DNA from 3 places in the Nocardioides sp. NPDC006303 genome. Region 3 is predicted to be linked to each of the others. Evidence: riboswitches for the same ligand, from Rfam matches in the RefSeq annotation. Region 3 holds a riboswitch; each other region holds the start of a gene.
What was found. Region 3 has a riboswitch for cobalamin ahead of ABZY89_RS26325 (ribonucleotide-diphosphate reductase subunit beta). Riboswitches for the same ligand answer to the same signal wherever they lie in the genome.
Positions count from the first base shown of each region.

Region 1: linked by a shared signal. The riboswitch ahead of ABZY89_RS28755 (cobaltochelatase subunit CobN) and the one ahead of ABZY89_RS26325 (ribonucleotide-diphosphate reductase subunit beta) in region 3 are both predicted to bind cobalamin.
Region 2: linked by a shared signal. The riboswitch ahead of ABZY89_RS22360 (prenyltransferase/squalene oxidase repeat-containing protein) and the one ahead of ABZY89_RS26325 (ribonucleotide-diphosphate reductase subunit beta) in region 3 are both predicted to bind cobalamin.

Region 1 is NZ_JBEXRR010000068.1:5,201-15,331, reverse strand. Features, by position in the region: gene ABZY89_RS28755 (cobaltochelatase subunit CobN) at 1-2,836, opposite strand, end outside; cobalamin riboswitch at 2,870-3,015, opposite strand; gene ABZY89_RS28750 (GNAT family N-acetyltransferase) at 2,993-3,553, opposite strand; gene ABZY89_RS28745 (helix-turn-helix domain-containing protein) at 3,670-4,290, shown strand; gene ABZY89_RS28740 (hypothetical protein) at 4,283-5,008, shown strand; gene ABZY89_RS28735 (NAD(P)/FAD-dependent oxidoreductase) at 4,990-6,423, opposite strand; gene ABZY89_RS28730 (alpha/beta fold hydrolase) at 6,458-7,615, opposite strand; gene ABZY89_RS28725 (lyase family protein) at 7,616-8,872, opposite strand; gene pcaG (protocatechuate 3,4-dioxygenase subunit alpha) at 8,881-9,423, opposite strand; gene pcaH (protocatechuate 3,4-dioxygenase subunit beta) at 9,420-10,131, opposite strand, start outside.
Region 2 is NZ_JBEXRR010000035.1:31,589-41,719, reverse strand. Features, by position in the region: gene gatB (Asp-tRNA(Asn)/Glu-tRNA(Gln) amidotransferase subunit GatB) at 1-191, shown strand, start outside; gene ABZY89_RS22370 (NYN domain-containing protein) at 322-1,086, shown strand; gene ABZY89_RS22365 (glycoside hydrolase family 19 protein) at 1,111-1,746, opposite strand; cobalamin riboswitch at 1,813-1,948, shown strand; gene ABZY89_RS22360 (prenyltransferase/squalene oxidase repeat-containing protein) at 2,014-3,087, shown strand; gene ABZY89_RS22355 (hypothetical protein) at 3,081-3,707, shown strand; gene ABZY89_RS22350 (energy-coupling factor transporter transmembrane component T) at 3,704-4,819, shown strand; gene ABZY89_RS22345 (ATP-binding cassette domain-containing protein) at 4,816-6,405, shown strand; gene ABZY89_RS22340 (ECF transporter S component) at 6,402-7,199, shown strand; gene ABZY89_RS22335 (alpha/beta hydrolase) at 7,201-8,124, opposite strand; gene ABZY89_RS22330 (hypothetical protein) at 8,201-8,458, opposite strand; gene ABZY89_RS22325 (EamA family transporter) at 8,577-9,464, opposite strand; gene ABZY89_RS22320 (glycosyl hydrolase family 65 protein) at 9,495-10,131, opposite strand, start outside.
Region 3 is NZ_JBEXRR010000051.1:2,259-12,389, reverse strand. Features, by position in the region: gene ABZY89_RS26350 (cobyrinate a,c-diamide synthase) at 1-616, shown strand, start outside; gene ABZY89_RS26345 (cobalamin biosynthesis protein) at 741-1,667, shown strand; gene ABZY89_RS26340 (hypothetical protein) at 1,651-1,917, opposite strand; gene ABZY89_RS26335 (hypothetical protein) at 2,010-2,135, opposite strand; gene ABZY89_RS26330 (ribonucleotide reductase N-terminal alpha domain-containing protein) at 2,155-3,852, opposite strand; gene ABZY89_RS26325 (ribonucleotide-diphosphate reductase subunit beta) at 3,852-4,850, opposite strand; cobalamin riboswitch at 5,001-5,218, opposite strand; cobalamin riboswitch at 5,308-5,493, shown strand; gene ABZY89_RS26320 (iron ABC transporter permease) at 5,607-6,617, shown strand; gene ABZY89_RS26315 (ABC transporter ATP-binding protein) at 6,614-7,450, shown strand; gene ABZY89_RS26310 (ABC transporter substrate-binding protein) at 7,447-8,541, shown strand; gene ABZY89_RS26305 (CbtB-domain containing protein) at 8,695-8,910, shown strand; gene ABZY89_RS26300 (CbtA family protein) at 8,910-9,689, shown strand; gene ABZY89_RS26295 (hypothetical protein) at 9,692-10,131, opposite strand, start outside.

The sequences.
Region 1 (10,131 bases), on a different contig from region 3:
GCGCGCGGACGAAGTTGTCCTCGGCCGGCTCGTCGAGGTCGGCCACCATCCGGACCGCGTCGTCGAGCATCGAGACGACGTGCGGGAACGCGTCGCGGAAGAACCCGGAGATGCGTACGGTCACGTCGATCCGGGGCCTGCCCAGCTCTTCGAGCGAGATGACGTCGAGGTGCGTGATCCGGCGGGAGGCCTCGTCCCACGCAGGTGCCACCCCGAGCAGTGCGAGCACCTCGGCGACGTCGTCGCCGGACGTACGCATCGCGGAGGTGCCCCACACCGAGAGCCCGACCGATGTCGGGTAGTCGCCGGTCTCGTCCAGGTAGCGCTGCAGCAGCGAGTCGGCCATCGCCTGCCCGGTCTGCCACGCCAGCCGCGACGGCACCGCGCGGGGGTCGACGGTGTAGAAGTTGCGTCCGGTGGGAAGTACGTTGACGAGCCCCCGCAGCGGCGAGCCCGACGGCCCCGCGGGGACGAAGCCACCGTCGAGCGAGTGCAGGACGGCGGACAGCTCGTCGGTCGTCCCGTTCAGTCGCGGCACGACCTGCTGGGCGGCGAAGACGAGCACCTGCCGCACGGCGGGGTCGTCGTGGAGCGTCTCGGCGACCGCCGGATCCCAGCCGGCCGCGTCCATCCGCTGCACCAGATCCTTCGCCTGGGTCTCGATCTCGTCGACCGCCCGTGTGTCGGCGCCCTCCTTGAGACCGAGCGCCGCGCGCAGCCCAGGCACGGCGCCTCCGACGCCGCCCCACACCTGCGCGGCGCGCAGGATCGAGAGCACCAGGTTGACCCGCGCCTCGCCCTCGGGCGCGGCACCGAGGATGTGCAGGCCGTCGCGGATCTGGGCGTCCTTGATCTCGCAGAGCCAGCCGTCGATGTGGAGCATGAAGTCGTCGAAGTCGTCGTCCTCGGGCCGCTCCTCCATGCCGAGGTCGCGGTGGAGCTCGGCGGCCTTCATCAGCTGCCAGATCTCGCCGCGGATGGCGGGCAGCTTGGCCGGGTCCATGGAGGAGATCCGGTCGTACTCCTCCATCAGCGACTCCAGCCGCGCGATGTCGCCGTAGGACTCCGCACGCGCCATCGGCGGCACCAGGTGGTCGATGATCGTGGCGTGCGCGCGGCGCTTCGCCTGGGCACCCTCGCCGGGGTCGTTGACCAGGAACGGGTAGATCAGCGGCATGTTGCCGATCGCCGCATCCGGGCCGCAGGACGCCGAGAGCGCGGCGTTCTTGCCGGGCAGCCACTCCATCGAGCCGTGCTTGCCGAGATGGACGACGGCATCGGCGCGGAAGCCGTTCTCGAGCCAGCGGTAGGCACCGAGGTAGTGGTGCGACGGCGGCAGGTCCGGGTCGTGGTAGATCGCGACCGGGTTCTCCCCGAACCCGCGCGGCGGCTGGATCAGGATGACGATGTTGCCGGCCTGGAGCGTGGCCAGCACGAGCTCGCCCGACTCGTTGATGAAGAGCTCGCCCGGCGTCGGTCCCCAGGTCTCGACCATCTGCTCGCGCAGGTCAGCGGGGAGATCAGCGGTCCACTTGTCGTAGTCGGCCTTGGAGATGCGTACGTGGGCGTCGGTGAGCTGGGCGTTGGTCAGCCACTCCTCGTCCTGGCCACCGGCCGCGATCAGCGCGTGGATCAGCGCGTCGCCGGCGGCGGTGTCGCCCTCCTCCGCGGCGACGGAGTCGAGGATGCGTACGACCTCGTTGTCCTGCCCCAGGTCATAGCCCTCCTCACGGAGCCGGCGCAGCATCCGGATCGCGGAGACCGGAGTGTCCAGGCCGACGGCGTTGCCGATCCGGGAGTGCTTGGTGGGGTAGGCGGAGAGCACCAGGGCGAGGCGCTTGTCCGGGTTGGGCGTGTGCCGCAGGCGCGCGTGGTTGACCGCGATCCGGGCGACCCGCGCGGTGCGCTCGGGGTCGGCGACGTAGTGGGGGAGACCCTGCTCGTCGAGCTCCTTGAAGGAGAACGGGGCGGTGATGATCCGCCCGTCGAACTCGGGGATCGCGATCTGGTTGGCCGAGTCGAGCGGCGTGACGCCGTCGTCGGAGGCCTCCCACTCCGCACGAGAGCTGGTCAGGCACAGTCCCTGGAGCACCGGGATGTCGAGCGCCGCCATCCGCTCCACGTCCCAGGCCTCGTCCTCGCCACCGGCGCTCGCCGAGGCGGGTACGGAGCCACCGGCCGCGAGCACGGTCACGATCAGCGCGTCGAGGGTGCCGAGCGCCTCGTAGAGGTCGTCGGGCGCCGAGCGCAGCGAGCCCGCGAAGACCGGTACGCCGGTGGCCGCGTCGGTCGCGTCGATGGCGTCGGCCAGCGCGTGGGCGAACGCGGTGTTCCCGCTGGTCTCGTGGGCTCGGTAGTAGAGCACCCCGATTCGCGGCTTCCCGTCGGTCGAGCCGGGCCGCTCCGCGAAGCCCCAGGCCGGGACGGTCGCCGGCGGCTCGAACCCGAAGCCGGTCAGCAGGACCGTGTCGGAGAGGAACGCGTGCAGCTGGGCGAGGTTGCCCGGCCCGCCCTCGGCGAGATAGCGGTGAGCCTCGGCGGCGACACCCATCGGGACGGTGGAGTGCTCCATCAGCTCGGCACTCGGCTGCTGCTCGCCACCGAGGACCACGACCGGCGTGCCACGCTCCTTGACGGCGCTCAGGCCGTCCCACAGGTCGGTGGGCGAGCCGAGGAGCCGGAAGACGACCAGGTCGGCGTCGGCCACGACCTGCTCCAGATCGGTCGCTCGCGACGGGTTCGCCCAGGCGTAGTCGGCGCCGCTGGCACGGGCCGAGAGCAGGTCGGTGTCCGAGGTGGACAGAAGGGCGATGCGTACGCGTGCAGAGTCGGCCATGCCGAGTTCCTCCTAGGGGTTCTCGCCCCGTCGATCGGTCGGATAGCCCGTGGCCAGTGTCTGGCTGTGTCCGTGCCCAGAAGCTGTACGGACGTCACAGTGGCGGAACCGCCCCGGACTCTCACCGGGTTCCTGCGCCACGAGCGTGCTCGCAGCCTACCCCGCGCGGCGCGCGAGCCAGGTCTCGCGGGTGATCTCGTACTCGACCTCTCCGTTGGCGTGCCCGGCGAGCGGTTCCTCGAAGTCCTCGTGGAACGCGCGTACGAAGCTCATCCCGACGGAGACCATGGTCGCGCGGGACGCCTCGTTGACCGCCATCGTCTGCGCGATCACCCGATCGATCCCGAGGTCCTCGAACCCATGGCGGAGCAGCTCGAGCGAGCCTTCCTTCGCGAACCCCTTGCGCCAGTGGCGCTGCGGGAGCCGGTAGCCCAGCTCGGCGGCATCGGTGCGCGGCGGGTTGTCGGGCGGCTCGAACATGTAGAGCCCGACTGCCTCACCGGCCGCGTACCCGATCCACTTGCCCAGCGCCTCCGTCTCCTTCGCCACCCGGATCCACTTGTGCATCCGCTCCTCGGTCTCCTCCGGTCTGAGCGCGCGGGTGAACAGATGGCGGAGCACTACCGGATCGGAGTTGAGCTCGACCAGGAACGGCAGATGCTCCTGGCTCAGCGGGACCAGGTCGAGGCGCTCGGTGCGCAGACGGGCTTGCGGCATGGGGCGACGCTAGTGAAGACGTACGCCACAGGCACCTGGTTTCTGGGGCGATCCGGGTTCGACGTCGTCCGACAAGCCAATTGACAAATCTGTTTGTCAATTGCATCCTGGATCTTGTGAGCAACGGCATCATCTACGTCGACGAGCCGGACCGAGTGGCCGCGGCGCTGTCGCCTATCCGTCGGCAGCTGCTCGGTCACCTGCAGGAGCCCACGTCTGCTACCCAGCTCGCCGCCGTGCTCGAGCTGCCTCGCCAGCGGGTGAACTACCATCTGCGGGCGCTGGAGTCGGCCGGGTTGGTGGAGCTGGTCGAGGAGCGGCAGCGCCGTGGATTCGTCGAGCGGATCGTGCGTGCGAAGCCGGGCGCGATCGTGGTCGACCCATCGGTGATGGGCCGCGGATCCGACTCTGCTGAGAGCGCGGGGCGGATCATGGACCAGTTCGCCGCCGACCACCTTGTCGGGGTGGCGGCGGCCACCGTGCGGGATGTGGCCCGCATGCAGGTCAAGGCAGACGAGCAGGGCAAGCGCCTGCTCACGTTCACGATCGAGGCAGCCGTGCGCTTCGCTGATGCCGCCGACGTGCACAGATTCACCGAGGAGCTGACCGAAGCGCTGCGGCGTACGGCCGAGGGTTTCGACAGCCCGACCGGTCGGCAGTACCGCGTGGTCATCGGTGGGCATCCCGCCCCGGCAGCGGTGACCGAACCGTCCGAACAGGAGCAGAGCGATGAATGACATCCAGAGCGGCGAGACGCCGCGGATCGAGGTCACCGCGGCGGCCTCGGCCGATACCGCGTGGCAGGCGCTGCGGGACCCGGCCGCCATCCGACAGTGGCACGGCTGGGACGCGGATGAGACCGAGGCCGAGATCGACTCGATCTACTTCACCGAGGTCGTCGAGGAGGCCGACCGGCGCACACTGGTCGCCAACGGCGGCGACAGGTTCGAGATCCAGCCGGACGGCGACGGCGTCAGAATCACGCTGACTCGTGCGCCGTTGTCCGGCAACCCGGACTGGGACGCCTACTACGACGACGTCACCGAGGGTTGGACGTCATTCATGCATCAGCTTCGGTTCGCGCTCGAGCGCCGCCCCGGCATGACACGCCGCACGTTGTTCTTCGCCGATCGCGGCTCCTACTCGGGCACCGTCATCGAGCGGCTCGGTCTCGACGCTGTCGCCGGCCAGCCCCGGGGCAGCCGCTACACAGCGACGATCGCCGGGGAGGACGTGGCCGGCGAGGTGTGGTTCCGCTCGGCGCACCAGCTGGGCGTGACGGTCGACGCATGGGGCGAGGGCCTGCTGGTGATCGCCGGCACCGCGCCGTCGGACGCCGACCCGGCCGGCACGTCGATGGCCATCCTCAGCACGTACGGCCTCGACGGCGCCGACTTCGGGCAGCTCGACACGAGGTGGACCGGTTGGTGGGCCGATCACCGGGCGGGGGAGTGATCCCCAGCCAGGTGGCGTAGGGCTCGGTGGGCGGCGTGATAGCCGCACATGCCGTGGACGCCGGCGCCGGGCGGGGTGGCGGCGGAGCAGAGGAACATCCCGGGGATGCCGGTGTCGTAGCCGGCGAGTGTGGGCCGGACGATCAGCTGGCGAAGGGTGTTGGCGCCGGTTGAGATGTCACCCCCGACGTAGTTGAGGTTGTACGCCGCGTAGTCGGCCGGTGTGGTGACGTGCGTCGCCACGATCTGATCGCGGAAGCCGGGGGCGAAGCGCTCGATCTGGGCCAGCACCGCGTCGGTGGCGTCGCCCTCGTAGGCGTGCGGGACCTGCGCATAGGCCCAGACCGGTTTGAGGTCTCCTGCCGAGCGGGTCGGGTCGGCGACGTACTGCTGACCCAGCAGCACGAACGGACGCTCCGGCATCCGCCCTGCCACGATCTCCCGCTCGCTGGTCGCCACCTCGGCGATCGTCCCGCCGAGATGGACGGTGCCGGCGCGGCCGACCTCCGGGTCACGCCACGGGATCGGACCGCGGACCGCCAGGTCGAGCTTGTACGCCGCGGGACCGTGCTGCCACCTCCGCATCGCCCGACGCGGCCGCTCGGGAAGTGCGGCACCGGCGATGTCGGCGAAGCCGCCGGGGCTGGTGTCGAACAAGGTGACATCCGTGTCCGGAAGGTCGGCGAGGTTGCGGACGGTGGTGCCGGTGACGATGGTGCCGCCCAGCTCCTCGAGCCGTTGCGCCATGGCGAGGGTGATCGCGTGGGAGCCGCCCTCGGCGACCGGCCACCCGTAGCGATGCCCGCTGACCACGAGCATGGTGCCCACGGCGGCCGTGCCCGGGCGGTCCAGCGGCTGGAACGCGTGCGCCGCGCACCCGGCGAAGAGCCCCTTCGCCTCCTCCTCGCGGAAGGCCCGGGCGAGCACGGTGGCCGGTGGAACGGCACGCATCCCGAAGCCGGCCAGGCGGAACGGATGCCGGGGGAGCCGCACGATCGGACCGAGGACGTGGTCCGAGATCGCGTCCCAGCCGCGTACGACCGGGCCGAACAGCTGCCGCCAGCGCTGCCCGTCGGTGCCCAAGCCGGCGGCCGTCTCATCGACGGAGCGGTGCAGGAGCGCTGCCGTGCCTGTGTCGAGCGGATGGGCGAGCTCGATCTCGGGAAAGCGCCAGGTCAGGCCGTACTTCTCCAGCTCGAGGTTGCGCAGGAACGGTGAGGCCAGGCCGAGCGGATGGATCGCCGAGCAGATGTCGTGGCGCAGCCCGGGCAGGGTCAGCTCGGCGGTGCGCGTGCCGCCGCCGACGGTCTCCGCGGCCTCGAGGACCGTCACCCTCACGCCCCGCTGTGCGAGCACGATCGCGGCCGCCAGCCCGTTGGGCCCGGCGCCGACGACGGTCGCGGAGTGCGGCTTCATGGGACCAATCCAACCAGCGGGGCCGGTCATTCGTTCAGGCTCCGTCGTTCAAGACCCGGTTGGCGACGGCGAAGGCGGTGTTGGCGGCGGGTACGCCGACGTAGATCGAGGTCTGCAGGAGCACCTCGATGATCTCCTCGCGGGTCAGCCCGTTGGTGAGCGCGGCGCGGAGATGGAACTCGAGCTCCTCGAAATGGCGGCCGGCGACCAGGGCGGTGAGGACGCCGATCGAGCGGTCTCGGCGGGCGAGGCCGGGGCGGGTCCAGATCGTGCCCCAGGCGTAGCGCGTGATCAGGTCCTGATAGTCGCGGTTGACGTCGGTGATCGCGGCGGTGGCCCGGTCGACGTGGTCGTCGCCGAGCACCTGGCGGCGTACGTTCATCCCGGCCGCGTAGGCCTGGTCGGAGGCCGTCACGTGGGAGGTGACCAGGGTGGAGACGGCGTGCGGCGCCTCGGCCGGCGCGAGGTGACCGACGGCGTCGAGGGCGACGAGCCGCCCGTTGCGCACCCCGACGGCGATCTCCTCGAGCGAGGCCGGCGGGGTCGGGGCGTCGTCGACACCCGCGATCGCCAGGACCGGCGCGGCGACCTCGGCGAGCCGGCCGCGGACGTCGTACGCCGCCAGCGCCTCGCAGACCAGCGCGTAGCTCTCCGCGTCGGCGTCGCGCAGCGAGTGGAGCAGCGCGCCGCCCCGGGCGGGCTCGCGCTCGAGGAAGCCGGGGGCGAACCAGCGCTGGGTGGAGCCGGCGATCTGCGAGGCGGTGCCGGCGGCGCGTACGGTCTTCGCACGGTCGTTCCAGCCCTCCGGTTCGCCGATCTTGGCGCCGGTGTTGGTGAGCACCGCGGCGCTCACCCGGGTGGGTGCGTCGAGCAGGAGCTGGAGGCCGACGGCCCCGCCGACCGAGTCGCCGGCGTAGGCGAAGGTGCCGTGGCGCTCGCCGCGGTCGGTGAGGACCCGGTCTACGCAGGCGAGCACGCCCGCGGCGAGGTCGGCCATGGAGAAGGCGTCGGTGGTGGGGGTGCCGTGGCCGTGGCCCGGGAGCTCCCAGCCGATGACGTGGAAGCTGTCCGCGAGCAGCTCGGCAGCGGCGGCCCAGAGCGCGGTCACCGAGGTGCCGAGGGACGGGCCCACGACCAGGAGCGGCTTGCTCGGGTCTCCGGCCAGCTCGACAGGGGTGATCCTCGGCGTCATTTACAGGTCCTTCCAGATTTCGTGGGCGCGGGCGAGGGTGGAGTCGATGAGGGCGTCGGTGGCGCCGAGATAGTCATCGAGCCCGGCAGCAGCCTCGGTCCCGGCAAGGATCTCGCCGCCCACGAACCCGGTCAGCGACCGCTGCTCGGCCAGCAGGTCCGCGCCCGCGGCTTCGGCGGTGGCGCGCATCCGGGCCGCGTCGACGCGGAGCCCGGCGAGAAGCTCGGTGGTCTGCGAGGCGGCGACGGCGCTGCGGCGGGCGAGGGTCTGCAGGGTCTCCCACTCGACGTGCCAGGCGCCGTCGGGACGTTCGTCGACGTACGTCGCCGCGGCGGTGTGGAGCGTCGCGGCCAGCGGGGGAGCGGCGAGTGCATGGCGGCGGACGAGGACCGAGAGCACCGGGTTGGACTTGTGCGGCATGGTCGAGGAACCGCCGCGCCCCTCGCCGGCCGGCTCGGCGAGCTCGCCGATCTCCGGGCGGGCCAGCAGGGTGATGTCGGTGGCGATCCGGCCCCAGGTATCGGCCACGGTGACCAGCGCGTCGGCGGCCGCGGTCAGCGGCGCGCGGTTGGTGTGCCAGGGGGTTCGCGGGGTCAGCCCGAGCGTGGTCGCCGCGGTATGGGCCGCATCTTGGGCAGCGGAGACGGGATCGCCGAGACCGCGGAGCCGGGCCAGGCCGACGACCGCCGCCAGGGTGCCGGCCGCGCCACCGATCTGGGCGGGCAGTGACGTACGCGTCCGGCGGAGGGCCTCGGCGGCGTCGCTCAGGCCGGAGAGCCAGGTCGCGGCCTTGAGACCGAAGGTGATCGGCACCGCGTGCTGGGTCAGGGTGCGGCCGGACATCACCGTGGCCCGGTGGTCCCGGGCGAGACCGGTCAGCGACGCGGCCTGCGCGGCGAGCTCGTTCTCGACCCGGTCGAGCACGTCGGCGAGGCAGAGCACGAGCGCGGTGTCGACCACGTCCTGGCTGGTCAGGCCCTTGTGGAGCCAGCGGGCGGCCTCACCGTCGAGCCGGCCACGCAGCAGCTTCACGAGTCCGATGACCGGGTTGCCCCCGGCCTCAGCACCCTCGGCGAGCGCTGGGACGTCGTCCGCGGAGACCAGGCCGGCCAGCGGCGTACGTGCTTCCTCCGGGGCGATCCCGGAGGAAGCGACAGCGGCCAGCCAGGCCTCCTCGACCCGCACCATCGCGGCGAGGTAGGCGGCCTCGGAGAAGAGATCCCCGGCGCGCTCCTCGCCTGGCCACAGCAGTGACATTCGGCTCCTCAGCGGTAGGTGAGAAAGGTGGTCTCGCGGTCGCCCTGGAGGTGGATGTCGAATCGCAAACCGGTTGCGTCCGCGGTTGCGACCAGCGTCGCACGCTCGTCCTCGGACAGCGACACCAGCAGGGGGTCGCCGGCGTTGGCGGGGTGCTCGGGCAGGTAGATCCGGGTGTGCAGCTTGTCGAGCAGACCGCGGGCGAAGACGGTGAGTGCGAAGAAAGGTGCAGATCCCTCTGCGGACGCACCCGGGAGCACCGTCGAGAACGTGTAGTGGCCGTTCAGGTCGGTGTCGGCGCGGCCCCAGCCGGTGAAGGTCCAGCCGTCGCGGTGCAGCGACCCCTCGGCCTGCGGGACGTTGCCCTCGGTGTCGGTCTGCCAGATCTCGAGGAGGGCGTCGGGGATCGGGTTGCCGGCGCCGTCGTAGACCCAGCCGTGCAGCCGGATCGAGCCGGGGCTGCCGGGCGGGACCAGGTCGGCGTCGCCCTCGTAGGGGAGCGCGTAGCCGAAGAAGGGGCCGATCGTCTGGCCTGGCGTCGGAGTGGTCACAGTTCGCCCTCCTCGGGCTCGGTCCAGGTGCGGCTCGGGCCGGTCAGGACGATGTCCCAGTTGTAGCCCATCGAGTACTCGGGGGTGGAGAGGTCGTGGTCGTACGTCGCCACCAGGGCATCACGAGCCTTCTGGTCCGTGATCGACTGGTAGATCGGGTCGAGGGCGAAGAGCGGGTCGCTGGGGAAGTACATCTGCGTGATCAGCCGCTGCGTGAACGCGCGGCCGAAGAGCGAGAAGTGGATGTGCGCCGGCCGCCAGGCGTTGATGTGGTTGCCCCACGGGTAGGGGCCGGGCTTGATCGTCTGGAACCGGTAGCGCCCCTCGGAGTCGGTGATGCAACGGCCGACGCCGGTGAAGTTGGGGTCGAGCGGCGCCGGGTGCTGTTCGCGCTTGTGGATGTAGCGGCCCGCCGAGTTGGCCTGCCAGATCTCGACGAGCTGGTTGCGCACGGGGCGCCCGTCGCCGTCGGTCACGCGGCCGCTGACCGTGATCCGCTCGCCGATCGGCTCGTTGCTGCCACCGATGGTCAGGTCGGCCTCGAGGGGGTCCACGTCGGAGTTCCCGAAGCACGGGGCCCATAGCTCGATGGTCTCGGGGTCGGCATGGCGCGGGTCCTTGGTGGGGTGGCGCAGGATGCTGGACCGGTAGGGCGGGTAGTTCAGCAGGGGCTGACGTACGTTCTGGCCCGCGGAGTCGGCCTCGAGC
Region 2 (10,131 bases), on a different contig from region 3:
TGGTCTCCGACGACGGCGCGCTCGGCGCAGCTGTGGACGAAGCCATCGACGCCCAGCCCGCTGTCGCCGAGAAGATCCGCGGCGGCAACCAGGCCGCAGCCGGTGCGCTCATCGGCGCGGTCATGAAGGCGACCGGCGGCAAGGCCGACGCCAAGCGCGTCCGCGAGCTGATCCTGGAGAAGCTCTCCTGACCCCACACCGAGTCGGCTCGTTCTGACAACAAACTCCGCCGAGTCGGCGCGTCATGACGCGCCGACTCGGCGTCGGTTTTGGTCAGGATGAGCCGACTCGGCGATGGGGTGCACTGGCAGACTGTCCGGCGTGACCGAGACCGAGCCCTTCCGCATCGCACTGCTCATCGACGCCGACAACGCGCCTGCCTCGAAGATCGACGACATCTTGAACGACCTGGCCGAGTACGGCGAGGTGACGATCCGGCGGGCCTACGGCAACTGGACCAAGTCCGAGCTCAAGGGCTGGATCGAGGAGCTGCACGATGCCGCGATCAGGCCGATGCAGCAGTTCGACCTGACCGCGCACAAGAACGCCTCCGACATGGCGCTCGCGATCGACGCCGTCGAGCTGCTGCACGCAGCGATCCCGGACGCGTTCGCACTGGTCTCCTCCGACTCCGACTTCACGCCGCTGGTGCACTACCTGCGGGAGAAGGGCCGCGCTGTCTACGGCTACGGTCGGGAGAAGACGCCGGCGCCGTTCAAGAGCGCCTGCACCCGGTTCACCGTGGTGGAGAAGCTCGGCGGCTCCGAGGAGGAGACCGAGGCCGACACCGAGCCCGGGACCACGCGCACCCGCAAGCAGTCGTCCGCGGCGACCAACGGGCAGGCGCTGAAGCGCAACGCCCGGCTGATCCAGCTGCTGCGCAACTCCATCGCCGCGGCCGCCGACGACGACGGCTGGGCACTGGTCGGCACCGTGGTCTCCCGCATCCGCAACCAGTCCTCCGAGGACCCGCGCAACTACGGGTACGCCACGTGGACCAAGCTCATCAAGGCGATCGACCTCTTCGAGCTCAAGGACGAGGGCACCTCGGCGATCGCGGTCAGCGACAAGCGCACCAAGAAGTGACGTACGGCCCTCTGGACAACACAGCTAACGAGTCTCCGCGGTGGCCGGGCGAGCACATCTGACGCCCTTGGGTACCGACCCGTGGAGGTGCTTCAGCGCGGCCTTGAAGTCGCGGCAGCGCTCGGCGTCCTCCTTCTTGTTCGAGGGGTAGCCGATCGCCGCGTTGACCTTGCCCATGTCCAGGGCGTCGGCGAGCGGGTTGATGTCGCGGGCGACGGTCCAGTACCACCGCGAGATCGGCGCGCTGTAGTCCAGCGACCGGGCGAGCTCGGGGCGGCGGCGCAGGTCGATGTCGAAGTAGGCGCCGGCGTCGGAGTAGTTGGCCTCGCCGGTCAGCTGGATGTAGCCGCGACCGGTGAACTTCCGCTTGTCGCGGCCCTTGGCGTCGTGGTGGAAGGAGCTCTCGTTGGCGAGCGTGGTCAGATACGCCGCCTGCCGGTAGGCGGTGGTGATCCCGGCATCGGCCATCGCGCGGTTGAGGCTTGGCAGCCCGGTCTCAACGGTGCTCCGGTCACCGACCTTCTCGCCGAACATGGCGACCAGATCGGCGTACGTGACCGATGTCCGCGCCTCCTCCGCACCGGCCGTCGTGGTCGAGGCGAGGGCGAGAAGGGTGGCCGTGATCGAGGTTGCGACAAGGCCGAGAATCCTGTGGCGCATGGGGACAGAGTGACTGCTCGGCGGCGATCCCGCAAGCAGGGCTCGCCAGGCATAGGATTGCCCCCGCATAGCAGAGCCTCAATCAACACACGCCGTGGTGGGGGAAGCCGGTCGAATCCCGGCGCTGACCCGCAACCGTAGGCCCAGGCACCGAGAATGTCCTGGGCGAGCCGGAGCACCCGCTGACGGACGCGTACTGACCTGACGCTGTCGTGGAAAGCAGCGGGTCGGCCCTGGGCCTTCCCGACGAACAGCGCGGAAGGAACCATGAAGAAGACCGTCCTCGGTGGCATCGCCGCCGCCCTCGCCCTCACCTCGCTCGCCGGCTGTGGCGAGAAAGCCGTCGAGGAGGGGGAGAAGCCCACCTACGACGCCAAGGTTTCCACCGCGGTGGCCGACTGGCTCGTGGCCCAGGCACCGGAGGGCGTGGCCCGCAACGCGCAGTACGGCACCGACGACTTCGGGCTCAGCGCCGACATCGGGATCGCGCTGGCAGAGGTCGGCGGCTACGACGAGGAGATCTCCACGATCGCCGCGGCGGTGATGGAGAACAAGAAGGCCTACACCTCGCCCGGGTTCGGCACCGTCACCTCGGCCGGGGCGACCGCGAAGGCGCTCGTCCTCCAGCAGAACGTCGACGCCTCCGACCCCGGTCTGCTCAAGCAGCTCGAGGGCACCGTCGCCGAGAACGGCCGGATCGCCGACGAGCTCGACCCCAAGGACAAGAAGGCGGCCGACTACTCCAACACCATCGGACAGTCGTACGCCGTGTGGGCGCTGAACAACGCCGAGAGCAAGGAGGCCGCGGCCGCGACGGAGTTCCTGGCCGGACAGCAGTGCGAGGAGGGCTGGTTCCGGGTCACCTTCGCGGCCGACCCCGCCGCCGCTGACCAGACCTGCGACGCCGACCCGAAGGCCGTCCCGGACGCCGACGCCACCGCGTTCGCGCTGATCGCCCTGTCCGGGGTGGCCACCCCGGAGGCGGAGAAGGCCGTCGAGGCCGGCGTCGAGTGGCTGAAGGAGACCCAGACGGAGGACGGGTCGTTCAAGGCGGCCACCGGCAACATCGCCAACTCCAACACCACCGGCCTGGCCGGGTGGGCGTTCGGTCGCGCGGGTGAGACCGACGCCGCGGAGAAGGCGGCGAGCTGGGTCGCCGACCACGTCGTGACCTGTGGCGACGACGCCGGCGCGGTGGCCTATGACGACGCCGCGCTGACCGAGGGCAACACCAAGGGCCTGACCAAGGAGTCGGAGGGGATGTACCGCCTCGCCGCCGCCCAGGCGCTGCCGTCGCTGGTCTTCCTGCCCAAGGATGCGACCGCGAAGAGCTCGTGCTGATCCTGCGGTCCTCGTTGGTGGCCCTGGCGATCCTCGCCGGGGCCACCGCACCTGTCTTCACCCCCGTCTCCGCCTCGTCTGCGGCATCATCCGGCGAGGCGTGTGACGGCGTCACCGTCGTCGTCGAGCCCAACGCGCTGGGTGGCGATCCTGAGGTCACCTGTGTCCAGCCCGGGGAGGGTGACACCGGCGCCGACCTCTTCGAGAAGGCGGGGCATCCGCTCACCTATGTGACCTCGATGCCCAGTGTCGTATGTCGCGTCGATGAGCGGCCGAAAGCCGCCGGTTGCGCCCAGATGCCGCCCGCCGACGCGTACTGGTCGCTGTGGATCACCGACGATTCGGGGGCCTGGAGCTATGCCTCCAGAAATGTTACCGAAATCAGCGTGACCTCCGGGCAGGGTGTTGCGTTCACGTGGATAGACGACGATGTCGTTACCGCTCCGGCGACGGAGCTTGGGGATGCTGTGGGGGCGCCCTCAAGCCCGTCGCCGGAGTTATCTCCGGAGGAGCCGACGGACTCGGCCTCCGAGACCGAGCATCTGCCCGCCTGGGTCGCGCCCGCGGGGATCCTCACACTCTTCACCGTCGCCGGGGCCGTGTGGTGGCGCCGGCGATGAGCACGCTGTTGCGTACGGCCGCGGTCGCGCATCTGCCCCGCGACCTGCACCCCGTCGCCTGGTGGGTGTGGGCGATCGGCATGGCTGCGTACGCCTCCTTCACCACCAACCCGTTGCTGCTCCTGCTCGTGGTGGGGGTGGTGTCGGTCGTGGTCGCCGCGCGTCGTGGCGACCAACCGTGGGCGAAGGCGTTCCGGCTCTACGTCGGCCTCGCGGTGTTCATCGTCGTGACCCGGGTGCTCTTCCGGGTGCTCCTGGGCGCCGTGCCGGGTCACGTGATCCTCGACCTGCCCGAGATCCCGCTCCCGGAGTGGGTGCTGGGGATCCGGCTGCTCGGGCCGCTCACCCGCGAGGCGCTGCTGGCCGGCCTCTACGACGGGATGCGGCTGGGCGTCATCGTGATCTGCGTCGGCGCGGCCAACGCGCTGGCGAACCCGAAGCGGCTGCTGCGCTCGCTGCCGCCGGCACTCTACGAGATCGGCACCGCTGTTGTGGTCGCCGTGACGGTGCTGCCGCAGCTGGCCGAGTCGGTGCAGCGGGTGCGCGCGGCGCAACGACTGCGTGCCGGTGCGACCGGAAACGTCAAGCGGCTGCGCCGTTTCCTGGTGCCGGTGCTCGAGGACGCCCTGGAGCGGTCGATGGCGCTGGCGGCGGGCATGGACACGCGCGGCTACGGACGTACGGCCGGCGTCCCGGTCGCCACCAGGCGGATCACCTCGGTGCTCATGCTGGTCTCGCTCATCGGGCTCTGCGCCGGCGTCTACGCGGTGCTGGACGGCACCACGCCAGGCTGGCTGGCCGCCACCATGCTCGCGCTCGGCGTCGGCACCGCCGCTGGTGGGCTGGCGCTCGCCGGCCGCCGGGTGACGCGGACCGTCTACCGGCCCGACCGGTGGCGGTGGCCGGAGGTCGTGGTGGCGCTGAGCGGGATCGGGGTCGTCGCCGTGGGCTGGTGGGTCGCCCGCTACCAGGTCCCGGTCGCCTTTCCGGGCGTGAGCACCGTCCCGGAAGTCACCCTGATCGCCATGGCCGGTGTGCTCGTCGGGCTGGTCCCGGCCGTCGCCGCCCCGCTACCGGCATCATCGCTCGTCCACGAGGAGGCAGTCGCATGATCGAGCTGCGAGGCATCACGTTCACCCCGCCCGACTCCTCCGAGCACGTGCTCAAGGACGTCGACCTCACCATCGAGGAGGGCGAGCTGCTGCTCGTCTCCGGACCGACCGGCTCGGGGAAGTCGACCCTGCTCGGCGTGCTCGCCGGCCTGGTGCCGCGCTTCTCCGGCGGCGTGCTCGACGGTGACGTCCTGCTGGACGGCGCCTCGATCGTTCGTACGCCGCCGCGCGAGCGCGCCGGGATCATCGGCTACGTCGGGCAGGACCCGGTGGCCGGATTCGTCACCGACACGGTCGAGGAGGAGCTCGCCTACGGCATGGAGCAGCTCGGTCTCCCGCCGGCGACCATGCGGCGCCGGGTGGAGGAGACCCTCGACCTGCTCGGCATCGCCGAGCTGCGGCAGCGGTCCCTGCGTACCCTCTCGGGAGGGCAGCAGCAGCGCGTCGCGATCGGCTCGGTGCTCACCACCCACCCCCGGGTCGTCGTGCTCGACGAGCCCACCTCCGCCCTCGACCCCACCGCCGCCGAGGACGTGCTCGCCACCATCACCCGGCTGGTGCACGACCTCGGCACCTCCGTCGTCCTCGCCGAGCACCGCCTCGAGCGGGTCGTACCGTTCGCCGACCGCATCGCGCTCCTCGTCGGCGACGGCTCCGTCGCCGTCGGCGATCCCGCTGAGGTCCTGGAGACCTCGCCCATCGTCCCGCCGCTCGTCGAGCTCGGCCGCGAGCTCGGCTGGTCGCCGCTGCCACTGACGGTGCGGGACGCGAGGCGGCGGGCGCGGACGTTGGAATACCCGGTTAACCGGGTATCCCTGCACTTCTCAGGTGTTGCAACGCCAGAGAAGCGCAGGAAAAGCCTGAGAAGTTCCGGGCTCACCGTCACCCGAGGACGTACGCCGGTCCTGCACGACGTCTCGATCGGGCTGCCCGCGGGGCGGGTGACGGCGCTGATGGGACGCAACGGATCGGGCAAGTCGACGCTGCTGTGGACGCTGCAGGGGACCCAGAAGCGGCTGGCCGGATCGGTGGACGTCGCCGGCAAGGATCCGGCGACCCTCGACCCCGAAGAGCGACGCGAGCTCGTCGGGCTGCTGCCACAGACCGCGGCCGATCTGCTCTACCTAGAGACGGTGGCCGAGGAGTGCGATGCAGGCGGCCCACGGACGAGGGAGATCCTGGACAGCCTCGTCCCCGGCATACCCGACGGCCAGCACCCGCGCGACCTCTCCGAGGGCCAGCGCCTCGCTCTGGCGCTGTCGCTGATCCTGAGCGCCGATCCGCCGGTCGTGCTCCTCGACGAGCCGACCCGCGGCCTCGACTACGCCGCCAAGCACGCTCTGTCCGAGATCCTGCGCGAGCTCACCGAGGCCGGCAAGGCGGTTCTGGTGGCGACCCACGACGTCGAGTTCGTCGCCGAGGCGGCCGACGACGTGGTGGTGCTCGCCGACGGCGAGGTGGTCTCCGCCGGCGACGTACGCAGCGTCACGGCCGAGTCGCCCGCGTTCGCGCCCCAGGTGAGCAAGGTCTTCGGCCCGGGCTGGCTGAACGTACGCGAGATCGTCGAGGCGGTGGGCGAGAGATGATCAGGTTCTCGCCCCGCACGGCGGTCCTGCTCGCGATCATCTCGGTGGCAGGGCTGATGATGTTCGGCTGGCCGCTGCTGCTCCACGGCTACGACCGGGTGCAGCCGCCGTTCATCTTCCTGGCGCTGCTGCCGCTGATGCTGGTGGTGCTGCTGAGCGAGCTCTCCACCGGCGGGATCGACACCCGGATGATCGCTGTCCTCGGCGTGCTCAGCGCGATCGAGGCCGTCCTGCGCGCCGTCTCCGCCGGCACCGGCGGGGTGGAGCTGGTCTTCTTCATGCTCATCCTCGGTGGCCGGGTCTTCGGTCCGGCCTTCGGGTTCGTCCTCGGCTGCACCAGCCTGTTCGTCGCCGCGCTCGTCACCGCCGGTGTCGGACCCTGGCTGCCTTACCAGATGCTCGGCGCCGCCTGGGTGGCGATGGGCGCAGGGCTCCTGCCACGCGCGAGCGGTCGCCGGGAGATCGGGCTGCTGGCGGCGTACGGGATCTTCGCCTCGTACGCCTACGGGCTCCTCCTCAACCTGCAGGGCTGGCCGCTGCTCACCGGCGTCACAGTTCCCGGCGCGAGCGGCAACCTCTCCTACGAACCCGGTGCGGCGTTTGCCGAGAACCTGGCGACGTTCCTGCGTTACACCCTGGTCACCTCGACCAGCAGCTGGGATACCGTGCGCGCGATCACCACCGCCGTCGCCATCGCCCTGCTCGGGCCCGCCGTCCTCGCCACCCTGCGTCGTGTTGCCCGCCGGGCCACGGTCACCGGGACGGTGGCCTCGACAGGCTCGACCACCGGATAGGTCAGACGCGCTGGTGCTCGGAGACCCGGGCGAGAAAGGCGAGCAGCAGCTGGTGGACGCGGTCGGGCTGCTCCATCTGTACGAAGTGGGTGCCCTCGAGCTCGACGAAGGTGCCGTTCTTGACCCCAGCGGCGACCCGCGACATGTGGCGCGCACCGGCGATGAGGTCGCGGGTGCCAGCGACCAGCACTACCGGCACCTTGATCCGGCGCAGCGAGACCGGGCGGCGCTGGGTGGTGCGCAGCGCGAGGTGGAAGTACCACTCGACCGGGGTGGTCAGGAACTCCGCCAGCGCCGCTGCGGCGAGTTCGGGATCAGGGACCTTGCCGATCAGGCCGGCCTTGGAGAACACCTCGATCGCCCGCGGGCCGAGGTCCAGGCGCGCCGCCAGGGGAGTGATCAGGGAGCCGGTGCGACACAGCACTTTCGATGCGGTGCGGGTCACGATCGCGGCCGCCGGAGCGGGCAGCCGCAGCGGCCCCAGCATCGACTTGAACGTGTCACCTGGCACCCCGGCGACACCGAAGACACCGGAGACCCGCTCGGGATGGTCCGCGGCCAGCTCGAATGCGGTGTTGACCCCGATCGACCAGCCCATCACGACCGGCCGGGAGAGCGAGAAGGCGTCCATCACCGACAGCGCGTCCTCGGCGAAGTGCCTCGAGGTGGTCTGCTCCGGATCCTTCGGCCGCGCCGAGCCGGAGGTGCCGCGGTGTTGCCAGGAGACGACGCGTACGCCGCACGAGGTGTGCAGCAGCGCCGGCCAGTTCCACGGGCTGGTGCCGAGGCCGTTGCACAGCAGCACCGTCGGCCCGTCGATCACGCCCTCGGGGTCGTTGGTCCACGCGCGGATCAGGGTGCCGTCGTCCGAGAGCACGTCCCGGAACACGACCGTCGACTCGGCCATCGCCCGCGGAAGACTCATGCCGCCGCCTCCGTAGGGCAGAGCAAAGAATACGGACGCGGCGGCATGACCTTGATGGTCGCTCGCTGGCGCTCGCTCATGCAGTCATTCTCTCCGAAGCGAGCAGCTGGAGATAGTTCTGCACATCCTCACGCTCGGCACGCCGCAGCAGGAGCGCCTCCTCGGCGGCCTTGGCGTTGTGCCGGGCGGCGAGCTGGGAGGCCACCGGCCAGGCGAGCAGCAGCTGGATCGGTCGTAGGAACGGGCCGACCATCCGCCCCGCGGTGCGAGCGGCGAGGAGAGCGGCGACTTGGGCGACGGCAGCGGTGTGTACGGGGGCGGTGATGGTCGACAACGGAGCAACTCCAAGGACTGGCGGGGACCGGGCGGCGAGGGGGAGTTGTCACCGAACTGTAGTGACCTCAACGTTCGGAGTCAGTGACGTGCGGATGTCGCTTGTGTGAAACGCCCCACTACACCGGGGTCGACTCCGCCGGCACGTGATGCTCCGGCTTGCCGGTGCGGGTCGCGCCCGCGGAGGCGACCACGACACACGCGATGGCCAGCCACTGCAGGACCGAGAGCCCCTCGTGGAGGATCAGGATCGCGGCCAGCGCGCCGGCGGCCGGCTCCAGCGACATCAGGATCGCGTAGAGCCCCGACTTGATCGAACGCAGGGCGACGAGATCGAGGGAGTAGGGGATCACCGAGGACATCAGGCCCACCATCAGGCCGACCAGCCACACGTGCGGAGAGCCCAGCCCGTCGGCGTACGCCATCGCCGCAGGCGTCAGCGCCACCGCCGCGACGGTGGAGGCCAGAGCGAGCCCGTCGAGCCCCTCCCACCGCGCTCCGGTCGCCTTCGACAGCACGATGTACGCAGCCCAGCAGGCCCCCGCGAGCAGCGCGAACAACACGCCCACGATCGAGATCCGACCGGGCTCGAGACCGAGCAGCACGACCCCTGCGGCTGCCAGCGCGACCCAGACCAGGTCGCGCGCCCGTCGCGAGGTGACCAGCGCGATCGTGAGCGGACCGATGAACTCAATGGTGACCGCGATCCCGATCGGGAGCCGGGCGAAGGACTGGTAGATGGCCCAGTTCATCAGCCCGAGCGAGGCCCCGAAGGCGACCACGACGAGCCAGTCCCGGCGCGAGAGACCGCGGACCCGGGGCCGCGTGATCGCCAGCAGGATCAACGCCGACAGCGTCAGCCGCAGCCACACCATGGCCGTCGGGGTGACCTCGTCGAAGAGCGACTTCGCGAAGGTCGCGCCGATCTGCACCGACGCGATCCCGATCAGAACCAGGACGACCGGGTGGGCCAGCTTCGCCCGCAGAGAGGAAGAAGCTGTGACCACCCGGTCAGTCTAGGACCACGTAAAGACCCGCTACTGCGCCGAGTCCGTCTGCGAGACGTTGGACAGGTTGGTGGCCTTGTTGGCCTCCTCCGCGAGCCGCTCGGACCCGCGCCGCGACTCCTGCGGGACCATCGCATGCTCGACATGATCCTGCTCGTAGAGCTCCGGCGGGATCGGCGGGGGCACCGTGGCGGTGATCCGCGATCCGTCGGGGCGGATACCGCCCTGCGGCTCCTCGTCGAGGTGGGTGCCGATCCGCGGCCCCTGGTCGGCGAGCGGCACGATGACCGGCGAGCCCTTGGAGACCACGAACTCCTCCCCGCGGACGCTGATCGGGATGTCGAACTCCTCGCCCGGGGTGTCCACGACGGTGAACACGATCTGGTCGCTGGTCAGTGCGACCTGCATCCGGGTCGAGTGCCACTGGACCCGGAAGACCAGCGAGCCCCACTGGACCGGAAGACGCGGGTCGAAGGAGAGCTTGCCGTCGTAGTCGCGCATCCCGCCGAAGCCGAACGCGAGCCCGCCCCACACACCGCCGGTGGAGGCGATGTGCATCCCGTCGACGGTGTTGCCGTGCATGTTGTGGAGGTCGACGTAGAGCGCGTCGTAGAAGTAGCGCAGCGCGTCGTCCTGGTAGCCCACCTCGGCCGCCACGATCGACTGC
Region 3 (10,131 bases):
CCTGGTCGTCGTCGGCAACCCGACCAACCCCACCGGTGTGCTCCACCCCGCCGCCACCCTCCGCGCCCTCCTCCGTCCCGGCCGGCTGGTCGTGGTCGACGAGGCGTTCATGGACGCGGTCCCTGGGGAGCCCGAGACCCTCACCGGACACCGCGAGGACGGCCTCCTGGTCATCCGGAGCCTGACGAAGCACTGGTCGATTCCCGGCGTACGCGCGGGCTACGTCGTCGGCGACGCCGCCGCGATCAGCGACCTGGAGGCGGTGCGTACGCCGTGGTCGGTCTCGGCCACCGCCGCCACCGCGATGCTCGCCTGCGCCACCGAGCGCGCGAGTGCCGAGGCCCGTGAGCGTGCCGAGCGGATCGCCACCTGGCGCGACCATCTCGAGGCCGGTCTGCGGGACCAGCAGATCGAGTACGTCCCCTCGGCCGCCTCCTTCGTGCTCGCCCGCCCCGGCGCCGGAGTCCGCGAGACCCTGCGTGAGCAGGGCATCGCCGTACGCCGCGCCGACACCTTCCCTGGCCTCGGCCCGGACTGGGTGCGGATCGCGGTACGCCCCGAGGGCCCGACCAACGAGATCCTGGACGCGCTCAGCCGACTGCGGGTGGACGGTTGAGCGGCGGACTGGCCGCGGCACTTTCCCGCCATGGCGGGAAAGTGGGGGGCTGCGGTCGGCAAAGCGGCGGCATCTTCCCGCCATGGCGGGAAAACGCGCATCTCCGTCCGTCAGGAGCAGCCAGATGAACCCACGTGCGGCCGGACTCCTCGCCGGATTCGCGCTCGACCGGCTGCTGGGTGACCCGCGCCGTTACCACCCGGTCGCCGGGTTCGGCACCGTCGCGATGCGGGCCGAACGGGCCTGGTACGCGGACGACCGAGCTCGAGGTGTCCTCCACAGCGCGACCCTGGTCGGGGGAGCGGTGGTCCTGGGCGCCGCCGTGGAGCGCCTCGCCCCCGGCCGGATCGGGACGACCCTGGTGACCGCGGCCGCGACCTGGGCGGTCCTCGGCGGCCGCTCGCTGGAGCGGGAGGCGCTGGCCGTCCACGCCCATCTCGACCGCGACGACCTCCCCGCCGCGCGACAGCGGCTGACCCACCTCGTCGGCCGCGACACCGACGAGCTCGACGCCTCCGAGGTCTCCCGGGCCGTCGTCGAGAGCGTCGCCGAGAACACCTCCGACGCCGTGGTCGCACCGCTGGTGTGGGGAGCCGTCGCGGGCGTACCCGGCCTGCTCGGCTACCGCGCCGCCAACACCCTGGACGCGATGGTCGGGCACCACAACGACCGCTACGAGCGCTTCGGCTGGGCCAGCGCCCGCCTCGACGACCTGCTCAACCTGCCCGGCTCCCGCCTCTCCGGCGTGCTCACGCTGGCCGCCGCTCCGTCGCGGGCCAGGCAGGCGTGGGAGGCCTGGCGCCGCGACGCCGCACGGCACCCGAGCCCGAACGCCGGCGTCGTCGAGGCGTCCTTCGCCGGCGCCCTCGACATCCGCCTCGGCGGCACGAACCGCTACTACGGCAACCGGGTCGAGCACCGCGCGGTGATGGGCGACGGCCGCGACGCCGCCCCTGCCGACGTCGTCAGCGCCACCGCACTGGCCCGCAGGGTCGGCATCGGCGCGGCCCTGGTCGCGGCGGCGTACGCCGTCATCACTCAGCGCCCGTGACGGAAGGCCGGGCCAGGACCGCGGGCGGCGCCTCAGCGATGCCCGGTCCGCCGGCGCGGGTCCATTGGGCCAGAGCGTCGGCGACCCTCGGAGTGCCGACACGAGCGACCCAGACGGGCCGCGCCCCGCGCTGCCGCCCCTCGGGTGAGGGGCCGACCACCACGACGTCGGCTCGCTCGCAGGGGCCGAGGCAGTCGGCGACACGTACGTTCGCCGACTCCCCGGCAGCTGCGTTCAGCGCCGTGAGCACGGCCGCATGGTCCACCCCGGGCGACTTCCGCTCCGTCCCGCAGCAGCATCCGCGGCAGACCGTCAGCGTCGGTCGGCCAGCGGCCGCATCGCTCATCCCTCGCAGGCCTCACAGTCCGGGCCGTTCTCGATGGCACAGACCGCGGCATCGCTCCAGTCGTCCCAGGTCAGGTCGTCGATCGCGTCGGTGGTAGCGGTCGGGTTCTCGTTCATGGTCATGCCTCTCGGTCGAAGTAGATCAGTTGGTGCGGGTCTGCTTGCTGGCCTGGATGCCGGCCCGCGAGCGCAGGTAGTACAGGCTCTTGATGTTCGGGTCGAGCAGGGCGAGCTTGTGGATCTTGCTGATGTACTGCGGGGTCGCGTCGGCCTGGAAGAACAGGTTGAGCGACTGGGCCTGGTCGATGTAGACCTGCCGGTCCGACGCGCGGGCGAGCAGGATCTCCTGGTCGATCTCGTAGCCGGTCTTGAAGACGTCCTTCTCGTGCTCGTCGAGCCAGTCGACGTGCTGGACCGAGCCGCCGTGGTCGACGATGTCGTCGATGTGCGCCTGGTCGTAGACCCCGCGCTCCTCCATGACCTCGACGAGGTTCTGGTTGGCCCGCGGCATCTCGCCGGCCGAGGTGGTCTGGTTCCAGACGTTGGCGACGTACGGCTCGATGCCCTGGCTGGTGCCGCCGACGATCACCGCGGTGCTCATCGTCGGCGCGATCGCCATCAGGTGGGAGTTGCGCCGTCCGACGCACCACTCCGGGATGCCCGCGACCGAGCCCATCCACCGCGACGCGGCGTCGGCGTGCGCCGAGATCCGCTCGAAGATGTCCTTGTTGAGCGCCGCCGCCTTGTCCGACTCGAACGGCACCCGCTGCTTCTGCAGGTAGTCGTGGTAGCCCATCACGCCCAGCCCCAGGCTGCGGGCCTTCTCGGTGTAGCGCACCGCGCGCTCCAGGCCGCGGATGGTGCGCGCCTTGCGCAGGAACGCCTCGGCGACCGCGTCGAGGAAGACGGTCGCGACGTACGCCGTGTCCTGGTCCTTCCACTCGTCGTAGGTCGACAGGTTCAGCGAGGAGAGCACGCAGGTGTAGGAGTGGTCCTCGTCGGAGAAGAGTGTGATCTCCGAGCACAGGTTGGAGGCCTTGTTGGCCAGCCCGTTGGCCCGGTACGACTCGGTCTGGGCGGCGTTGACGGTGTCGACCTTCCAGATGTAGCCCTTGCCCAGCACCACTCGGATCTTCAGCACCCGCTGATAGCGCTCGAGCGCGTCGCGGTCCCCGGCGAGCATCCGGTCGATGAACGCCTGGCTGAAGATCCAGCCGACGTTCTTGTTGGCGGGCTCGCGGAAGATCAGGTCGGCGAGCTCGAAGAAGTCCGGGTGGTCCACCGGCAGGTAGCCCGCCCAGGAGCCGCGGCGGGTGGCGCCCTGGCTGATCTGGTTGGTCATCTCCACGAAGTTGCAGAAGACCGGGACCACGCCGTTGGCCTTGCCGTTGTCGCTGAACTTCGCGCCACGGGGCCGGACATCACCGAGGTACGCCGAGGTCCCGAACCCGTTCTGGGAGAGGATCGCCGCCTCCTTGAGGGTCTCGTAGAAGCCCCAGACCGAGTCCTCGACGTACGAGCCCTCGCAGGAGACGGGCAGACCCCGGTCGGTGCCCAGGTTGGACAGCACCGGCGTCGACGGCGAGAGCCAGCCGTTCCAGATCGCCTCGAAGAACCGCTCCGTCCAGGAGACGCCGTCCTCGCGCGGGTACATCTCGTCGGCGAGTTCGCCGGCGGTGCTGGCGATGGTCTCGTAGCGCTCCCGGACGCTCTGCTCGGCGACGGTGTACTTGGCCTTGAACATGGCGTAGCCCGCCGTGGTCATGAAGGCGGGCACGATGCCCTCGGCCTGCAGGGCCTTGCGCTCGGCAGAGAGCGCCTCCCAGTTGCTGTTGCTCATTAGAAGCTGAACTCCGTCTCGCCGATGTTGCGGTTGTATTCGTTGCCGGTGACCTGGAAGAAGTCGTGGAACTGGGTGCCGTTGATGCCGCTGTAGAACCATTCGGCGATCGGGTTGGCCTCGACGTTGAACAGCGGCTCCATCCGCATGTTCTCCAGGGTCATGTCGATGCGGGACCTCACGAAGGTCTCCAGGTCGGCCTGGTCGATGCCGGCGATCGGCCCGTGGTCGAAGAGCATCTCCACGATCCGGGCCTCGTGGGCGTAGAGGTGCTCGGCGACGCCGCGGACGCGGGCGAAGAGGTCGTCGCGCTCGGCCTCGAACTTGTCGGCCGGGACGGTGGCGGCGTACTCATCGAGGGTGGTGTTGAATAGCCAGGCGCCGCCGGTGGCGTGCAGGTTCTCGTCGCGGGCGGAGAAGTTGATGCCGCTGATCACGTTCTGCAGCAGGTTCTTCCCGCCGGACTGGAAGTGCTTGAGGAAGGCGAAGTTGGAGTAGAGGACGCAGTTCTCCATCAGCGTGAAGACGCTCAGCGCGTAGAGCAGGTCCTCGTCGGCGATCGCGTCCCAGACGAACTGGATCCGCTCGGCCAGCACCGGGTCGTTCTTGTAGGAGTCGTAGAACTCCTCGGTGTCGATCATCAGCACCTTGTTGAGCTTCGCGTAGAACGGCGCGTGCATGTTCAGCTCGGCGAACGAGAAGGCGTTGGCCATCATCTGGACCTCCGGACGCGGGAACGCGTGGAAGATCCGGTCACCCCACACCTCGCCGCCGAGGATCAGCTCGTAGATGGTGAACAGCTTCAGCGTGGTCTTGACCGCGGCCTGCTCGGCGTCGGTCATGTTGACCAGGAAGTCCTGCTTGTCGTTCTCGACCGGGATCTCCTCAGCGGTCCAGAAGATGCTCCGCTGCTTCTTGGCCAGGTCCTCGGCCATCGGATAGTCGAAGACGTACGCCGACTTCTCGGTGCGGATCGGTAGACCCTCGGTGTCGATCAAGCCCCATGCCCCTTGCTCACGCGGGCCCCCGGCCCGCTGGATGTCTCGTGCATCCGTGCCGAGGCAGGGAGGACGGCGGCAGCGCGCCGGGCGGACCCGGTCACGTGGTGCTCGCTCGATCCCCTGACCTTCCCTCGAGGTCGCGGACCCCACCATGAGGTGGGCACTGGCAGGTCTTCGGACTCGTGGGCGTCATCGTGCTCGGTCCTAGTGGCCGTCGCTTCCCAGGAGCCGGCTTGCTCCCAGTGCTTCGTGACGGCGGTCGTTCCCACTCACCGCTGCGGGGCAGTCCCGGACTCACACCGGGTTCCCTCTTGCCTCTCCCGCCCCGTCGCCGAGGTGGGAGAACCAGCTGCGAGGACCACTATATGCGGGAATTACACCAATGCAACTTCCTAGATCTTGTGTTCCGCCGTGTCGTCGGAAACGTCTCCGACACCGTCTCCGCAGCCCGTGCTAGCCTCTGCGCCGAGTCGAACGCATCCTGATGGATGCCAGGGAACTCCGGTGTGAATCCGGGACTGGCGCGCAGCGGTGAGGGCGACGGTGACGGCCAGGAAGCCACTGGGGACCGAGTCCCTGGGAAGGCGGCGTCACCGGGTGAACCCGAGTCCGAAAACCTGTCGGCTCAGATGTACGTCACGGCCCTCGCGACCAGGGTCCAGAGGACCTGAGAGGCCGACCGCCGTGGAAACGCTGTCCCGCGAGACCCTGAGCCCGCGCCGTGCTCGTGAGGGGAGACGACGAGTCCCGTTCGTGCCGCTGGTGGCCGGGCTGCTGCTCGCGTCGGTGCTCAGCGCCGTCGCGTCCCTGGCCTTCGGGTCCGAGCGGATACCCCTCGGTGAGGTCGTCGCGACGGTCGGCGACCGGCTCCAGGGCGACGCGCCGGGGAAGTGGGACGTGATCGTGTGGGAGCTGCGTGTCCCCAGGGCGATGATGGCGCTCGCGGTGGGCGCCGGCCTGGCAGTGGCCGGTACCGGCATGCAGACCCTGGTCCGTAACCCGCTCGCCGACCCGTTCCTGCTCGGGATCAGCTCGGGCGCCTCGGTGGGGGCGACGGCGGCGATCACCACCGGGGCGCTGGGCGGCCTCGGCATCTATGCCGTCTCCGGCGGAGCGCTGCTCGGGGCGGTCGGCTCGGCGATGCTGGTCTGGTTGGTGGCCACCGCCCAGGGCGGGTTGACCCCGATCCGGCTGGTGCTCTCCGGAGTCGTGCTCTCCTCCGGACTCTCCGCGATCGCCTCGTTCCTGGTCTTCATGAGCGATGATCCGCGTGCGGCCGACTCGGTGATGTTCTGGATGCTCGGCAGCGTCGGTGGCGCCAGCTGGGAGAAGCTGTGGCTGCCCGCAGTCCTCGGCTTCGTGCTGGGGCTCGGAATGCTGGCGCTGCACCGTTGGCTGGACGCCCTGGCCGCCGGCCCCGAGACCGCTGCCGCGCTCGGCGTCGACGTCGCGGCGCTGCGTACGACTCTCTTCGTCGCGCTGGCCGTGCTGGTCGGGGTCCTGGTCGCGGTCAGCGGTGGGATCGGGTTCGTCGGGCTGATCGTGCCGCACGCGGCCCGGCTGCTCGTGGGCGCCCAGCACCGGGTGGTGCTCCCGGTCGCGGCCCTGGGCGGCGGGCTGTTCCTGCTGTGGGTCGACGTGCTCGCCCGGGTGGTGGCCCGGCCCCAGGAGATCCCGCTGGGAGTGGTCACCGGCGTCGTCGGCGCGCCGCTGTTCCTCCTGCTGCTGGGCCGTGGCCGGTATCGCTTCGGCGGCGACGGATGAGCGGCCAGCCCGCGCTGCGGCTGCGCGGCGTCGCCGCCCGGCTGGGCGAGCGCGAGGTGCTTCGCGACGTCGATCTGGACGTGCCGGTGGGCACCCGCCTTGGCATCGTGGGCGTGAACGGCGTGGGCAAGTCGACCCTGCTGCGGATCCTCGCCGGAGTGCTGCGGCCCAGCGCCGGGCACGCCTACCTCGCCGATGACTCCGGCGAACTCCGCGAGACCGCCCGGACCAGCTCGCGCGAACGCGCCCGCCGGATGGCGTACGTCCCCCAGGAAGAGGTCGCCTCCGCGGAGCTGCTCGTCGGCGAGATGGTCGCGCTGGGCCGGGTGCCACGCACGAGGCCGTGGTCCCGAGGCGGACGACAGGAGCGCGAGATCGTTCGTTCGGCCCTCGACGCCGTCGGTCTGGCCGACCGCCTCGACGACCCGTGCGACCGGCTGTCCGGCGGCGAGCGGCGGCGGGTGGTGATGGCTCGCGGCCTCGCCCAGGAGTGCCCGGTGATGCTCTTGGACGAGCCCACCAACCATCTCGACGTCGCCTGGCAGCTCCGGCTGCTCCAGAGTGTCGCCGACCGGGCCGAGACTCTGGTCGCGACCATCCACGACCTCGACCTGGCGCTGCGCTCCTTCGACCGGCTCGCGGTCCTCGGCCGGCCACGGGGCAGCGATCCCGACAGCGGCCCGGCGACCGTCGTGGCCCATGGCCCGCCTGCCGAAATCCTCGACACCATCCGCGTCGAGCACCACTTCGGCGTCGGCTCGGTCCAGGTGCCGCATCCACATCTGGACCAGCCCCACCTGCTCATCCACCCTCGGAAGGACCGATCGGCATGACCCAGCGCATCGCCAGCCCCGTACGCCCCGGCATCGTCTGTCTCGCCGCGCTCGCGCTCGGCACCACGATCCTCACCGCGTGCGGGACGGAGGAGAAGGCCACCGATGAAGCCGGGAAGGGCGCGATCACCGTCGAGAACTGTGGCGAGAAGCTCACGGTCGACGAGCCGGTCACCGAGCTGTACGCCTACGACGGCGGGATCATCTCCATCGCCCTGGCCGTCGGTGCCCGCGAGGAGCTGGTCGCCGTGACAGGCCTGGCCCGGGACAAGCAGCTGCTGGACCTCGCCTACCCCACAGACAGGGTCGACGAGCTCGAGATCGTGGGCGATGACCACCCGACGCTGGAGACAGTCCTGGCACTCGACCCGCAGGTGATGTTCGCGGGCTGGGGCTACGGGTTCAGCGAGTCGCGCAACCTGGTGCCCGAGATGGTGCAGGAGCGGGGTATCGAGACCTACCTCCTCAGCGAGACCTGCCGGCAGGAGGACGGTGACCGGGGCACCATGGAGGCCTGGACGGCGCTGCGTACCGACCTGCTCAACATCGGCGAGCTGACCGGCCATGACGTGACCGCGACGAAGGTCGTGGCGGACATCGAGAAGCGCCGCAAGGCCCTGGAGAGCGCGCCGAAGCCTGACGAGGAGCCGACCGCGTTCCTCTTCGACTCCGGCACCGATGCGATCTTCACCTCCGGATCCTTCGGCGGGCCGCAGGCGATCTTCGACACCGCCGGAGTGACCAGTGCGACCGCCGACGTCGAGGACACCTGGACCGAGGTCGGCTGGGAGCGCTTTGCCGCCGCCGAGCCCGACGTCATCTACTTCGTGGACTACCCGGGGCAGTCCTACGAGGAGAAGGTCAAGGTCCTCAAGGCCAACCCGGCATCCCGCGACCTGCCCGCCGTCAAGGAGAACAGGTTCGTCAACCTGCCCTACGCGATGTGGGTCTCGGGTCCGCTCAACATCGACGCCGCCGAGTGGGTCCGGCGCTCGCTGGAGCACTTCGGACTCGCACCCGAGTCCGGGATCGAACCGACGCTCGACATCACCGATCTCACCAACCTCGCCGGCAACGAGTGGCTCCGCTGAGATCCCGCTATAGTGCACGGAACGGACATGAGGAAGCCGGTGGAACTCCGGCACAGTCGCGCTACTGTGACATCGCCTTGCGGCGGTGGAGTCAGACCCGAGTGTCCGTCCAACCCCAACGAACAGGGACGCAGGTATCCCTGAGGAGGACATATGTCGCAGCACGCTGTGGCGCCCGTCGCCGGCGCCGACCTTCCCACCATCCCGCTCCGTGAGCTGGCCCCCTGGGCGCTCTTCTTCGGTCTGCTCGGTCTTCTGGTGCTCTTCTTCATCAGCGCCGACCAGGGCGCCGTCTCGATCCCGTCCGGCACCCTGATCCACGAGTGGGTCCACGACGGTCGTCACCTGCTCGGTTACCCCTGCCACTGATGAGCCCGCGTGCATTTCTCGTACGCGGCCTCCTAGCTGGACTCCTTGCCGGCGTCGTCACCTTCCTGGTGGCGTACGCCGTCGGTGAGCCGCAGGTCGGTGCTGCCATCGCGCTGGAGGAGTCCGCCGGCGCCGACGGGCACTCGCACTCCCATGCCGCCGAAGGTGACGAGGGTGGAGCGGAGCCCGCCGAGGTCTCCCGCACCAACCAGAGCACCTGGGGGCTGCTGACCGGCACCCTGGCCGTCGGCGTCGCGCTCGGGGGCATCCTCGGGCTGGTCGCCGCACTCGCCCTCGGGCGGATCGGGCGGCTCACGCCGGGCCAGTCGACGGCGCTCGTCACCCTGATCGGGTTCGTCGCGGTCGCGCTGGTGCCGTTCCTCAAGTACCCAGCGACCCCACCGGCGGTCGGCAGCGGCGACACCATCGGTGTCCGCACCGCGGTCTACTTCGCCTTCCAGGCGCTCTCGGTCGTGGCGGCCGTGGTGGTGACGTACGCCGCCGTGCGGCTGCGCGGGCGGTTCGGCACCTATCTCGCCGTGGTCGGTGCGATCGCGGCCTACCTGGTCGTCATGGTCGTCGCCGGGGAGCTGTTCACGACGGTCAACGAGGTCGGGGACTTCCCGGCCGACACGTTGTGGTTCTTCCGCCGGGCATCGCTGATCACGCTCGCCACCATGTGGGGCGTGATCGGAGTGGCGCTGACCGGCCTGGTGATCAGGCTGCACGCTACGGAGCGCGCCGTCGCGGAGCGAAAGGCCCTTGCCGCGAGCCTCTGATTTCAGCGCCGGGTGACCCAGGCGCTGAACCAGCGGGGAGTCCCGTCCGGGAAGCCTCGGACGCCCCGCTTCAGATCGGTGACCGGGATGCGGTTCTTCCTGGCACCGGTCCGGAGCGGGGCGAGGTTCGTGCTCACCAGATCCTCGGAATGGATCCACAGGTCGCAGAGGGCGTAGCCGTAGGTGAAGGTGTGGTCCGCCCACAGGGCGCGGCGCTGGGACGCGGTGCATCGGGCGAAGACCTCGGTGAGGTCATGCAGCGCCAGAGCGACCCGGGTGCGGGAGTGCTCCGCGACGTACGTCGGGTTGACCACCTGGCTGGACTGCCCGGGTGCGCGGAACTCTCGTGATCCGACCCACGCGGTGATCCTCGTGTCACGGACGACCAGCACCTCGGTGATCTCGTCCCAGCCGATCCTCAGCCCGCCACGGGTGATCACAC